DNA from 2 places in the Paenibacillus sp. S33 genome. Region 1 is predicted to be linked to the other one. Evidence: predicted binding sites of a transcription regulator. Region 1 holds the regulator's gene; the other holds the start of a gene.
The links. The regulator CtsR, encoded in region 1, represses protease genes until heat stress. The targets are predictions, from matches to a motif close to ATGGTCAATAAAGGTCAAACA.
Positions count from the first base shown of each region.

Region 2: the regulator CtsR is predicted to act here: its motif matches at 2,241-2,261, upstream of clpP (ATP-dependent Clp endopeptidase proteolytic subunit ClpP).

Region 1 covers NZ_JBSIEZ010000001.1:4,861,517-4,868,161, forward strand. The annotation lists gene ACWGXJ_RS22195 (protein arginine kinase) at 1-334, opposite strand, end outside; gene ACWGXJ_RS22200 (UvrB/UvrC motif-containing protein) at 363-887, opposite strand; gene ACWGXJ_RS22205 (CtsR family transcriptional regulator) at 957-1,421, opposite strand; gene ACWGXJ_RS22210 (GNAT family N-acetyltransferase) at 1,959-3,146, opposite strand; rRNA gene rrf (5S ribosomal RNA) at 3,309-3,425, opposite strand; rRNA gene ACWGXJ_RS22220 (23S ribosomal RNA) at 3,502-6,427, opposite strand.
Region 2 covers NZ_JBSIEZ010000001.1:215,362-222,006, forward strand. The annotation lists gene ACWGXJ_RS00960 (SIMPL domain-containing protein) at 1-62, shown strand, start outside; gene ACWGXJ_RS00965 (PdaC/SigV domain-containing protein) at 302-1,405, shown strand; gene clpP (ATP-dependent Clp endopeptidase proteolytic subunit ClpP) at 1,532-2,128, opposite strand; tRNA gene ACWGXJ_RS00975 (tRNA-Arg) at 2,339-2,413, opposite strand; gene ACWGXJ_RS00980 (sugar-binding transcriptional regulator) at 2,683-3,720, shown strand; gene gap (type I glyceraldehyde-3-phosphate dehydrogenase) at 3,814-4,824, shown strand; gene ACWGXJ_RS00990 (phosphoglycerate kinase) at 4,945-6,126, shown strand; gene tpiA (triose-phosphate isomerase) at 6,186-6,645, shown strand, end outside.

The DNA.
Region 1 (6,645 bases):
CATCGCTAATTAAAACAGCACCGTTACGAGATTCGTTCGCCAAATTAGGACTAATCAAATGCTTCTCAACCAGCACCCGCTTGTCGATCTCATCCAACTCGGATATTTTCAACGTATGAAAAGTACCAAAACCACCTAAATCATCATACTGAAGGATATCCGTCAAGCGTTGAAGTGCTTCTTCCGACTGCTGATTGGTAGCAAGCATGGGAAAAGGCAGATGCTGCAAGTTACGCGCAATTCTCACCCGGCTGCTAATGACAATCTCCGAATCCGCAGCATCACCACGCATCCAGTCACTTAGCGGCTTCTCCGTAAACCGAATATTGGGCATTACGCATCCCTCCTACTCTTCACAAACTTTACTCTTCAGTCATTTCTTTTTCAAGCTCTCTGATTTGATCCCTAAGCTCAGCAGCTGATTCAAATTCTTCCTGTACAATATGCTGTTGCATCTCTTTTTTCAAATCGTCAATTTGCCGTTTAACCTTCAGGCGGCCTCCAGTGCGAACCGGAACTTTACCTACATGATTCGTACTGCCATGCACACGCTTGAACAGAGGGTCCAGACGACTATCAAAGTATTGATAGCACGACGGGCATCCGAAACGTCCCAGCTTACTAAACTGTGCATAGGTCATGCCACAATCCTTGCATTGCAGGTTTTGCGGACCACTGTGGCCTGGAGACTGGCTCTTTGTACTGGAGTCAAAATCCAGCATCCCCGACAACAAGCTATGAATCGAAAAGCCGTTAGGTGTTCCAGGGATCATCTCCCCTTTTTCCTTGGCACACGTCTCACAAATATGAAACTCTGTCTTTTCGCCATTCACAATTTTGGTGAAATGCAAAGTTGCCGGCCGCATATTACATTCTTGGCACAGCATAAAAGCACCTCCTTTAATGTCAGGATTTATACCAATCCCTACATCCAAACGTTAGTCTCTATTCACAAACTATTTGGTCGCCAGCAACGAGATCAGCATAGCCTTAAGCAATCTTGCTCGCAGTTGATCACGATAGGGAAGCTTCAGTAATAATGTATCCCTTGATAAAGCAGCCTTCATTAGGTTAGCTTCCCTTTTGCTTAAAAAATGGGCTTCCTCTAACTGATAAATCAGTCCTTCTGCTGCCGATTGGCTTATTTCCTCCCCGATGCTCTGATGAAGATGTGTATGGATGGCATGCTGTGCAGGCAGCTGAATTCGCTGAATACGAATGTAGCCCCCGCCACCGCGTTTACTTTCCACCACATAGCCTTTTTCCAGCGTAAACCGGGTGCTAATTACATAATTAATTTGCGACGGCACGCAGGAAAAGCGGTCAGCCAGATCATTGCGCTGAATCTCCACTAAACCTTGGGGACTTTCCAGCAATATACTCTTTAAATATTGTTCAATAATATCGGAAACATTGCGCATTTCATCATCCTCCACTAACGGAAACGCAAGTATTCAAGTACATTTCACGCTCCACAGAGTCCGCCGTATATTGAACTTAACCAAACGGTAAAGTCACGAATCTAAGCTGTATTCAGGCTGTTGCCTGTTCTACACTCATTGGAATTGTACCGTTTTGTCTCTAGTGTGGCCTTTATTTGCGATTAGTCATACACTTCTCTTATTTTCATAAAAGGCAGTTCCTAACTATACGCAAATCATTTCGATCCTCGTTTGCTTCTTTGCTATTAAAATTACTTTATACGGCCAATCCATCAAAATACTCTACAGAACCTCACGAGGTTTGATTGACTTTGACTTTCTTTGACTATACTCATATTATAGCACATTATTCATTTTTGCCAAGGGGTCAATACCATTTTTCGCAATCTAATTATGTTTTATACAATACCATAAAAAAACTCTTCCCAATTACAGAAAGAGTTTTGAAAATTATAATAATCACACAAGTTATAATCCCTGAAAAACGGAACATAAGAAGATCTAAATGGGCCTTTATCAGAAAAAATCCAATAAGAACGTTTGTTTTACTGGTATTACACGTTTAAACGCAGACACAGATTCACTGCCCCCTTCAATACGCCCCCACTTATACAGATCATCAGCCTGCTGGTAGCCAAGCATCAGAGTCGTCAGTGACTGAATCCCAAGTTTCAAGTCAGCTACCATAGCGTTTTCAGATGAATTGCTTGTATCCACTCTCTCCAGATGTCCTTTCCCTTCCGTAGTAATTGTTAATCTCCATACTCCTTCATTCCATGGTGCATACCGATCTGTCAGATTTAAGGTTAAACGTGTTTCCTCTCCAACCTGCTCAAAAGGGTATCTTTCTACAAAAGCAGCTGCATCCACAATACGGCCCATAAAATAAGGCACGGTCTCCTGTTGAATTCGCGGATCATCAAGTAAAAATGGCAGATTGTCATCTGCTGGAACGTAAATAAATTTACCATGGGTTATCATGGAGTCATGATTTGCAAAATAAGTCCATAAAGCCCGACGGGCCGTCTCATTTTCATAAACCAACTCATCACAATTCAACTGTTTATTTTCAATTTTGTACAGTGCATATCCCTGAGGATCGCCTGTTTCTGAGTAATATACCGCAGTTCGATAATTCTCATTTAAAATCCGCTCTTGCCACCATTCCTTATCTCGTACCAGCGTGCCATTATAACGAGATGCATACGCTTGATACACTTGGTCCAATTCTAAAATATCTTTGACATCGCGTTTGACTGTACCCTCTGTTTTAAGTTTTGCAGGGAATTTTTCAATGGGAATGACGTACTTTTTGTATTCAATATACGTTTCCCATCCAAATTTACGATAGAAGGCAAAGGAGAAGGGATGCAGAAAAGAAAGGCTTTGTCCCGCAGACTTCATCTCTTCAAGCGCATGCGTCAACAAACGTGAAACCATGCCTCCGCGACGCTTTTCTGGCCATGTTGCCACACCAGCAATGCCTCCCATATCAAAAACCTGACCGTTTATGTATACCTGTAGCGGTAACAAAGTCAGTTTAGCATTCAAGTCATGTCCGTCGAATATTCCCCATGTTTGCTCTGGTTTGAACTTCTTCCTAGCTTTCTCCAGATCCTCCATGGACATTGTAAACTGAAAAGCATATTGAGATAATTCAATAGCCGCTTCAAATTCCTTACGTTGTAATTGTCTGATCTCCATAACTTCGTCACCTCGCTTGTATACTTGGACATCCATAAAAAGATTACACACTTAGAGTGTGGCAAACCCCATTCTCTCTGTCAACCTTAGAAACAGGTGGTCATCTAAAAACGCATAAAAAAGGATGATAATCTCATTGAGATTATCATCCTTTTCACTTTTGCTTGGCGACGTCCTACTCTCCCAGGACCCTGCGGTCCAAGTACCATCGGCGCTGGAGGGCTTAACGGTCGTGTTCGGGATGGGTACGTGTGGAACCCCTCCGCTATCGCCACCAAACATGAATTTGCTGTGCAAATTCTACTTTCAAGGTTACACCCTGAAAACCGGATCCGAAACTCATTTGCGTTTTTTTTAGGATAAGCCCTCGACCGATTAGTATTGGTCAGCTCCATGCATTACTGCACTTCCACCCCCAACCTATCTACCTCGTCGTCTTCAAGGGGTCTTACATACTGGGAAATCTCATCTTGAGGGGGGCTTCACGCTTAGATGCTTTCAGCGCTTATCCCTTCCGTACATAGCTACCCAGCGGTGCTCCTGGCGGAACAACTGGTACACCAGCGGTACGTCCATCCCGGTCCTCTCGTACTAAGGACAGCTCCTCTCAAATTTCCTACGCCCACGACAGATAGGGACCGAACTGTCTCACGACGTTCTGAACCCAGCTCGCGTACCGCTTTAATGGGCGAACAGCCCAACCCTTGGGACCTACTTCAGCCCCAGGATGCGATGAGCCGACATCGAGGTGCCAAACCTCCCCGTCGATGTGGACTCTTGGGGGAGATAAGCCTGTTATCCCCAGGGTAGCTTTTATCCGTTGAGCGATGGCCCTTCCATGCGGTACCACCGGATCACTAAGCCCGACTTTCGTCCCTGCTCGACTTGTAGGTCTCGCAGTCAAGCTCCCTTCTGCCTTTGCACTCTTCGAATGATTTCCAACCATTCTGAGGGAACCTTGGGGCGCCTCCGTTACTCTTTAGGAGGCGACCGCCCCAGTCAAACTGCCCACCTGACACTGTCCTCGCACCGGGTCACGGTACCAAGTTAGAACCTAGATACGATCAGGGTGGTATCCCAAGGATGCCTCCCTTCAAGCTGGCGCTCAAAGTTCTACGGCTCCCACCTATCCTGTACAGATCGTACCCAAATTCAATATCAAGCTGCAGTAAAGCTCCATGGGGTCTTTCCGTCTTGTCGCGGGTAACCTGCATCTTCACAGGTATTAAAATTTCACCGGATCTCTCGTTGAGACAGCGCCCAAGTCGTTACGCCATTCGTGCGGGTCAGAATTTACCTGACAAGGAATTTCGCTACCTTAGGACCGTTATAGTTACGGCCGCCGTTTACTGGGGCTTCGGTTCATAGCTTCGCCCGAAGGCTTACCACTCCCCTTAACCTTCCAGCACCGGGCAGGCGTCAGCCCGTATACTTCGCCTTGCGGCTTCGCACAGACCTGTGTTTTTGCTAAACAGTCGCTTGGGCCTTTTCACTGCGGCCCCCTCGGGCTATTCACCCTACCGAGGCACCCCTTCTCCCGAAGTTACGGGGTCATTTTGCCGAGTTCCTTAACGAGAGTTCTTCCGCGCGCCTTAGAATTCTCTTCTCGCCTACCTGTGTCGGTTTGCGGTACGGGCACCTTCTCCTGGCTAGAGGCTTTTCTTGGCAGTCTGAGATCATGACCTTCGCTACTACAATTTTCGCTCCCCATCACAGCCCAGCCTTAACGATGTGCGGATTTGCCTACACACCAGCCTCACTGCTTAGACGGACATCCATCAGTCCGCGTCACTACCCTACTGCGTCACCCCATCGCTCATAACGGATTACGGTGGTACAGGAATTTCGACCTGTTGTCCTTCGACTACGCCTATCGGCCTCGCCTTAGGTCCCGACTTACCCTGAGCGGACGAACCTTCCTCAGGAACCCTTAGGCTTTCGGCGGATCTGATTCTCACAGATCTTTTCGTTACTCATACCGGCATTCTCACTTGAATGCAGTCCAGCGCTCCTTACGGTACACCTTCAACCCGCATTCAACGCTCCCCTACCCCTGATGCAAGCATCAAGCCATAGCTTCGGTGGTGTGTTTAGCCCCGTTACATTTTCGGCGCAGAGTCACTCGACCAGTGAGCTATTACGCACTCTTTCAATGGTGGCTGCTTCTAAGCCAACATCCTGGTTGTCTGTGCAACTCCACATCCTTTCCCACTTAACACACACTTGGGGACCTTAGCTGATGGTCTGGGCTGTTTCCCTTTCGACAATGGATCTTAGCACTCACTGTCTGACTCCCGGAACTAAATCTATGGCATTCGGAGTTTGACTGAGCTTGGTAACCCTTGCGGGCCCCGCACCCAATCAGTGCTCTACCTCCACGATTCTTCTTTCCGAGGCTAGCCCTAAAGCTATTTCGGGGAGAACCAGCTATCTCCGGGTTCGATTGGAATTTCTCCGCTACCCCCACCTCATCCCCGCATTTTTCAACATGCGTGGGTTCGGGCCTCCAGTGCGTGTTACCGCACCTTCACCCTGGACAGGGGTAGATCACCCGGTTTCGGGTCTACGTCCACGTACTCATTCGCCCTATTCAGACTCGCTTTCGCTGCGGCTTCAGCTCTTCACCTTAACCTTGCACGGGAACGTAACTCGCCGGTTCATTCTACAAAAGGCACGCCATCACCCATCAATAGGGCTCTGACTTCTTGTAAGCACACGGTTTCAGGATCTATTTCACTCCCCTTCCGGGGTGCTTTTCACCTTTCCCTCACGGTACTGCTTCACTATCGGTCGCCAGGGAGTATTTAGCCTTGGCAGATGGTCCTGCCGGATTCATACGGGGTTTCACGTGCCCCGCACTACTCGGGATCCGTCTCGGAGAGAACCAGTTTTGAACTACAGGGCTTTTACCTTCTCTGGCGGGCCTTTCCAGACCTCTTCATCTAACCGGTTCCTTTGTAACTCCATGTGAGACGTCCCACAACCCCAAGGAGCAAGCTCCTTGGTTTGGGCTAATCCGCGTTCGCTCGCCGCTACTGACGGAATCACTATTGTTTTCTCTTCCTCAGGGTACTTAGATGTTTCAGTTCCCCTGGTCTGCCTCTATTCTGCCTATGTATTCAGCAGAAAGTGACTGTCGATGAAGACAGCCGGGTTTCCCCATTCGGACATCCCCGGATCAAAGCTTGCTTACAGCTCCCCGAGGCCTTATCGTTGTTCGCCACGTCCTTCGTCGGCTCCTGGCGCCTAGGCATCCTCCGTGTGCTCTTTGTAGCTTAACCTAGACTTTTCTTTCAAAGAAAGAAAATGTCGATGTTCGATAAAGAATGATTTTTGCCAAAGGCAAAAGATCTTTCCTTACCTGCTACCTTTATTTCACTTGTTTACACAAGATCAGCTTAAAGGAATATTCTAAAACGCAATTTCGTTTCGGTATCCAGTTTTCAAGGTGCAAAGCTGTTTGATTATCAGTCAATCTCTAAAGAGTTAACGATTCTCA
Region 2 (6,645 bases), 4.6 Mb from region 1:
AGATCCAATCGGGACAAGTAACAGTGAAAGTTCAGGTGTCGGCTCAGTACGAAATGAACTAATACAGATCATCAAACGAAGCCACAAGCGGCCTGCATCATGCGTAGGCTGGCTTGCTGGCTTTTTTTGTATACCGAAACCTTTTTGTAATGAGTCTGTCATAGCTAAGGGTTATTAGGTGTACATATTGAAATCGGAGAGTGTACAGATTGTAAACTACATACAATAGGGTATAGATATAATAATAAAAGTAGTTATCACACATAGACAATACAGATCATTAACAGGAGGAATACTTAATATGAGTAAGCATGCGAAAAAATGGGGTTCAGCACTGCTGGCAGCAGGGATTTTAGCAGGAGTCGCAGCTGTTCCCGTTTCCTATATCCAGGCAGCATCGACCAAACAAGCGACAACACAGCAACCAGGAATCACCATCCAATGGAATGGTAAAACGTTGCCCGCTAAAGGTGTTCAAGTGAACGGGAGTACAATGATTCCGGTGGCCGCACTGCGTGACAGCCTGGGGATTCCAGTAAGCTATGATGCGAAAACAACGACATATACCGTAGGTAGCGGGTACAATAAACTTTACATTATGGCTTCTTCCTCGGATGCCTACGTCAACGTCAATGGAATCAATACACGTAGCATGGATGCCAAACAGATCGCTGGGAAGCTATACATTCCTATGAGTCTGCTGAAAGACTATCTAGGCATAGATGCTCAATGGAATGCTGCTCAGAAAACAGTAACGCTGAGTAAAAGCCAGCTAAATCCGATCACCATTGCGTCTCAAACACTTCCAGCATCGAGTAATGCGAAGGTGTCCTACAAAATTAAGTACCCGCAAATCAACGGCAGCCAACTGAATCCTGAGTCTCAACAGGCCATTAACAATGTGCTTAAAAAGCATGCAGAGGGTATATTGGCAGCAGGTAAAAAGATGATGGCTGAGGGAGAGGCTACAACAGAAAGACCGTATGAGTTCGGAAATGATTTTGCAATTTCCTATAACAATGATGGTATTCTGAGTGTGATTATGCAGGATTACTCGTATACGGGTGGCGCACATGGCATGACGGTACGTAAAGGATATACGTTCTCGCTCGCTGATGGTAAACTGCTGCAATTGTCTGACGTATTGAAGGCAAATCCGAACTACAAAAAGTTCCTCAATGCTGATTTGAAGAAAAAAATCGATGCGCTTCAGGCTGGAGAAGGATTCGAGAAATTTAAAGAGCTGGCGGCAGATCAGAATTTTTATGTAACAAACAGTGGAGTAACAATCGTGTTTGATTTGTATGATTATGCGCCATACGCGTATGGAATTCCAGAGTTCACCTACTCGTTCGGTCAACTGCTGCCACAAGGCGGAAAGCCTTTTGCGGGACAGCGTGAATAGTAGGAGTAAATAATTCCAATTGTCTGTAACCTAAAAAAACAATAAAGCAAAAAAAGCTGCCTACCGGATAAGAACATCCGGGGCAGCTTTTTCATTTACCAGCTATCGAGAGGCGAATTTCTTCTCTTATACACCTTCTGGAGAGGAGCTAGTTAGCACTTTATCAATAATACCGTATTCCTTGGCATCATCAGCCGACATGAAGTAGTCACGGTCTGTGTCTTTTTCAATGCGCTCCAGTGGTTGGCCTGTGCGATCTGCGAGAATGCGGTTCAATTTGTCACGCATTTTCAGAATGCGGCGTGCACGGATTTCAATATCCGTTGCCTGGCCTTGTGCACCACCGAGTGGTTGGTGAATCATAATTTCACTGTTTGGCAAAGCGAAACGTTTACCTTTGGCGCCTGCATTCAGCAAGAACGCGCCCATGGAAGCCGCCATACCTACGCAAATCGTAGATACGTCAGGTTTAATGTATTGCATCGTATCGAAAATGGCCATACCAGCTGTAATGGAACCGCCAGGACTGTTAATATACAAGTGAATATCTTTTTCAGGATCTTCGGCAGCCAAAAACAGCATTTGCGCAATAATAGAGTTGGCTACAACGTCATTGACGTCCGAGCCTAACAAAATAATGCGATCCTTCAACAGTCTGGAATAAATGTCATAGGCGCGTTCGCCGCGGTTACTTTGTTCTACTACCATAGGAACATAGCTCACGTCAAAAAACCTCCCTTAAATATCGTTAGTGGATTTGGTGGACATGCCGATTACACGTCCCTTATTTATAAACTGTTACCGTATTAACCACATGATAAACAATTTCAAACAAAAAGTCAAAGAAAGTCAAACTAATGATTAAAAAAAAGAGCCCTCAGCGCTCTTATTGGTTAAAACATTATGTAGAAGCATTTATGCGTTCATTTAAAATGGCGCGCCCGCGAGGAATCGAACCTCGATCTCAGGCTCCGGAGGCCTACGTCATATCCGTTGGACCACGGGCGCATAGTTCAATCAATGCAAACAACTAACTAATTAAACAGCTAATTGGAAACAAAGATGATTATATGATATACAGCAGTGAATTGCAAGCTTTTATTAAATGCGCATATTCAGGCAAATGGTTGAGAAATATAGGTTCAGATAGACTTGCATGTGGAGCAAATATTGGTTAAGATATACGTGGGACTTAAAAAGTTATCCCGGGACATTTTAAGACCAGTTAGAGATAGAGCATTAGAGACAGAACTTAGAAGTGTGCGGGAGTGGAAAGCATGCGAAAGATATTAGAAATACAGAAGCAGCTTCTGCCCGACCTCATGGATGTTTTGAAAAAAAGGTACACGATCCTGCATCAGATTATGCTGTCCGATGTTGTTGGACGCAGAACACTGGCAGCTTCACTGAACATGACTGAGCGCGTGTTGCGCGCCGAAACCGATCTTCTTAAAGCTCAAGGGCTAATTGAGATTGAGAGTGTAGGCATGAAGGTGAGCAAAGCAGGACTGGATCTGCTGGAACAGCTGGAGCCGATTGCGAACAACTTGTTCGGCCTGTCCCAATTGGAGGACCAGATTCGTCAAGCCTATGGTTTGAGGAAGGTGGTTGTCGTTCCAGGGGATTCGGATGCTTCTCCGTTAACAAAGCAGGAGCTGGGGCGCGCTGGAGCAAAAGCGTTGCTGAGTGTTATGGACGACGAGGATGTGGTCGCTGTAACAGGTGGCACGACGATTGCCGACGTGGCGGAACAACTGGCACTACCTTCTAATGGCCCACTTAAGGGTGGGTGGTTTGTACCGGCACGCGGGGGTTTGGGAGAAAGCATGGAAATGCAGGCCAACACAATTGCTTCCACAATGGCTCGCAAGGTAGGCGCTCAATACCGTCTGCTCCATGTACCGGATTTGCTCAGCAATCATGCTTACAACTCCTTGCTTGAAGATACGAACATTCAGGATATATTGAACCTGATTCGCGAGAGTCGTATCATCATTCACGGGATAGGCAACGCCATAGCGATGGCACATAGACGTAAACTTGATCCCGAAACCTTTGCCCAGATCAGCAGTGAGGGGGCCGTTGCCGAATCGTTTGGTTACTACTTTAACGAAGATGGCGTCGTTGTTCACAGAATGCTGACGCTTGGACTTCGATTAGAGGACATCAGGCGTACCGATACGGTTCTAGGCGTAGCTGGAGGCAAGAGCAAGGCGGCCGCTATTCATGCGGTACTGCGTTTCGGACAAGAAGACATTCTAGTCACCGACGAAGGCGCTGCTGCCGAGATTGTAAGTCATTACTTAAATGGTTAAGATGGATTTATGAATGGTGTTGTCTTGACGGGCTTTCGGGTCTGTCTTGAATATATAAAACTAAACTAAACGAACTTTGGGAGGAACTCACTCATGACAGTTAAAGTTGGTATTAACGGTTTCGGACGTATTGGACGCCTTGCTTTCCGCCGGATTCAAAACGTGGAAGGTATTGAAGTAGTAGCAATCAATGACTTGACAGATTCCAAAATGTTGGCACATTTGTTGAAATATGATACAACACAAGGTACTTTCCAAGGAGAAGTAGAAGTACATGACGGCTTCTTCAAAGTAAACGGTAAAGAAGTTAAAGTTTTGGCTAACCGCAACCCTGAAGAACTGCCTTGGGGAGACCTGGGTGTAGATATCGTTCTGGAATGCACTGGTTTCTTCACAACTAAAGAAGCTGCTGAGAAACATTTGAAAGGCGGCGCTAAAAAAGTTGTTATTTCCGCTCCAGCTACTGGCGACATGAAAACTGTCGTTTATAACGTAAACCATGAAATTCTGGACGGTACTGAAACTGTAATCTCCGGTGCTTCTTGCACAACAAACTGCTTGGCTCCTATGGCTAAAACACTGCAAGACAAATTCGGTATCATCGAAGGTTTGATGACTACAATTCACGCTTACACTGGCGACCAAAACACTTTGGATGCTCCACATGCTAAAGGTGACTTCCGTCGTGCTCGCGCAGCAGCTGAAAACATCATTCCTAACACAACTGGTGCTGCAAAAGCCATCGGTCTGGTAATTCCTGAACTGAAAGGTAAACTGGATGGCGCGGCTCAACGTGTTCCAGTAGCAACTGGTTCCCTGACTGAGTTGGTAACAGTTCTGGAGAAAAACGTAACTGCTGAAGAAATCAACGCAGCAATGAAAGAAGCTTCTGATGCTGATACTTTTGGATACACTGAAGATCAAATCGTTTCTTCCGACATCAAAGGTATCACTTACGGTTCTTTGTTTGATGCAACTCAAACTAAAGTTCTGACTGTTGGCGACAAACAACTGGTGAAAACTGTAGCTTGGTATGACAACGAAATGTCCTACACTGCACAATTGATCCGCACGTTGGAATACTTCGCAAAACTGGCTAAATAAGAACAGTCTTATTGAGCAATAACATAGAGCGGAAACAGGTTATTGTTTCCGCTCTTTATATATCAAATGTGCCTTAAATTCCTGTTTCGTAAAATTATAAGGGTGCGGAGGAATATGGAGATGAATAAAAAGAGCGTACGTGATATAGAACTGAATGGAAAACGGGTGTTTGTTCGTGTAGATTTTAACGTTCCGGTTGAGGACGGTAAAATTACGGATGACAAGCGTATTCGTGAAACCTTGCCAACTATTAACTATCTGATTGAAAAAGGTGCAAAAGTTATTTTGGCGAGTCACTTTGGACGTCCAAAAGGTCAGGTTGTTGAATCCATGCGTCTGACTCCTGTTGGCGTACGTTTGTCTGAGCTGCTGAAAAAGCCAGTAGTTAAAGTGGACGAATCGGTAGGCGAAGCTGTTAAAGCGAAAGTGGCTGAACTGCAAAACGGCGACGTGCTGTTGCTTGAAAATGTACGTTTTTATGCAGGAGAAGAAAAGAATGATCCTGAATTGGCGAAGCAATTTGCTGAACTGGCCGACGTTTTCGTGAATGATGCATTTGGTGCAGCACACCGTGCTCATGCTTCCACTGAAGGTATCGCTCATATTCTTCCGGCTGTTTCTGGCTTGCTGATGGAAAGAGAATTGTCTGTCATTGGTAAAGCTCTGTCGAATCCAGACCGTCCTTTTACAGCCATTATCGGCGGTTCCAAAGTAAAAGACAAAATCGACGTGATCGACAACCTGCTGAACATTGCGGATAACGTAATCATTGGTGGCGGTTTGACTTATACATTCTTCAAAGCTCAAGGTCATGAAGTGGGTCAATCTTTGCTGGATGAATCCAAACTGGACGTAGCTCTTGGATTTATTGAAAAAGCGAAGAAGCTCGGCAAAAACTTCTATCTTCCGGTTGATATTGTTGTATCTGACGATTTCAGCGCTACGGCGAACACGGACATTGTGGATATCGACGGCATTCCTGCAGATTGGGAAGGCGTGGACATTGGACCGAAAACACGTAAAATCTATGCAGATGTGATCAAAAACTCCAAACTGGTTGTATGGAACGGACCAATGGGCGTATTTGAAATCGAGCCTTTCGCTGGTGGTACTCGTGAAGTAGCGGAAGCTTGCGCAACAACTGAAGCATACACCATCATTGGTGGCGGTGATTCTGCGGCTGCGGCTGAAAAATTCCACTTGGCTGATAAAATGGATCATATCTCCACTGGCGGTGGCGCATCACTGGAATTTATGGAAGGCAAAGCACTTCCGGGTGTTGTTGCACTGAACGATAATTAATCAAACGCACTATGCGTGAATAAAGCTTTAGGGCACCTAATAGTTAGGAGTTGAAACCATTGAGAACACCGATTATCGCGGGTAACTGGAAGATGTTTAAAACAGTACCAGAAGCTAAAACTTTCATCGAAGAGATCAAAGGCAAAGCAGAGGTTGCAGGAGTGGAAAGCGTGATTTGCGCACCATTTACGAATCTTCCTGCCCTGGTTGAAGCAGTAAAAGGTACGTCTATTAAAATTGGCGCACAAAACCTGCACTTTGCAGAAGATGGTGCCTTTACAGGTGAAATTAGCGGTGGAATGCTGAAAGATCTGGGCGTAGATTACGTTGTGATCGGACACTCCGAGCGTCGTGAATATTTTAATGAAACAGACGAAACGGTGAACAAAAAGGTTCATGCGGCATTCCGTCATGGCCTGACTCCAATCGTGTGTGTAGGCGAAAAGCTGGAAGACCGTGAAGCTGGACAAACCAAAGAGGTTGTAAAAGTGCAAACTGTAGCAGCTTTTGCTGGTTTGG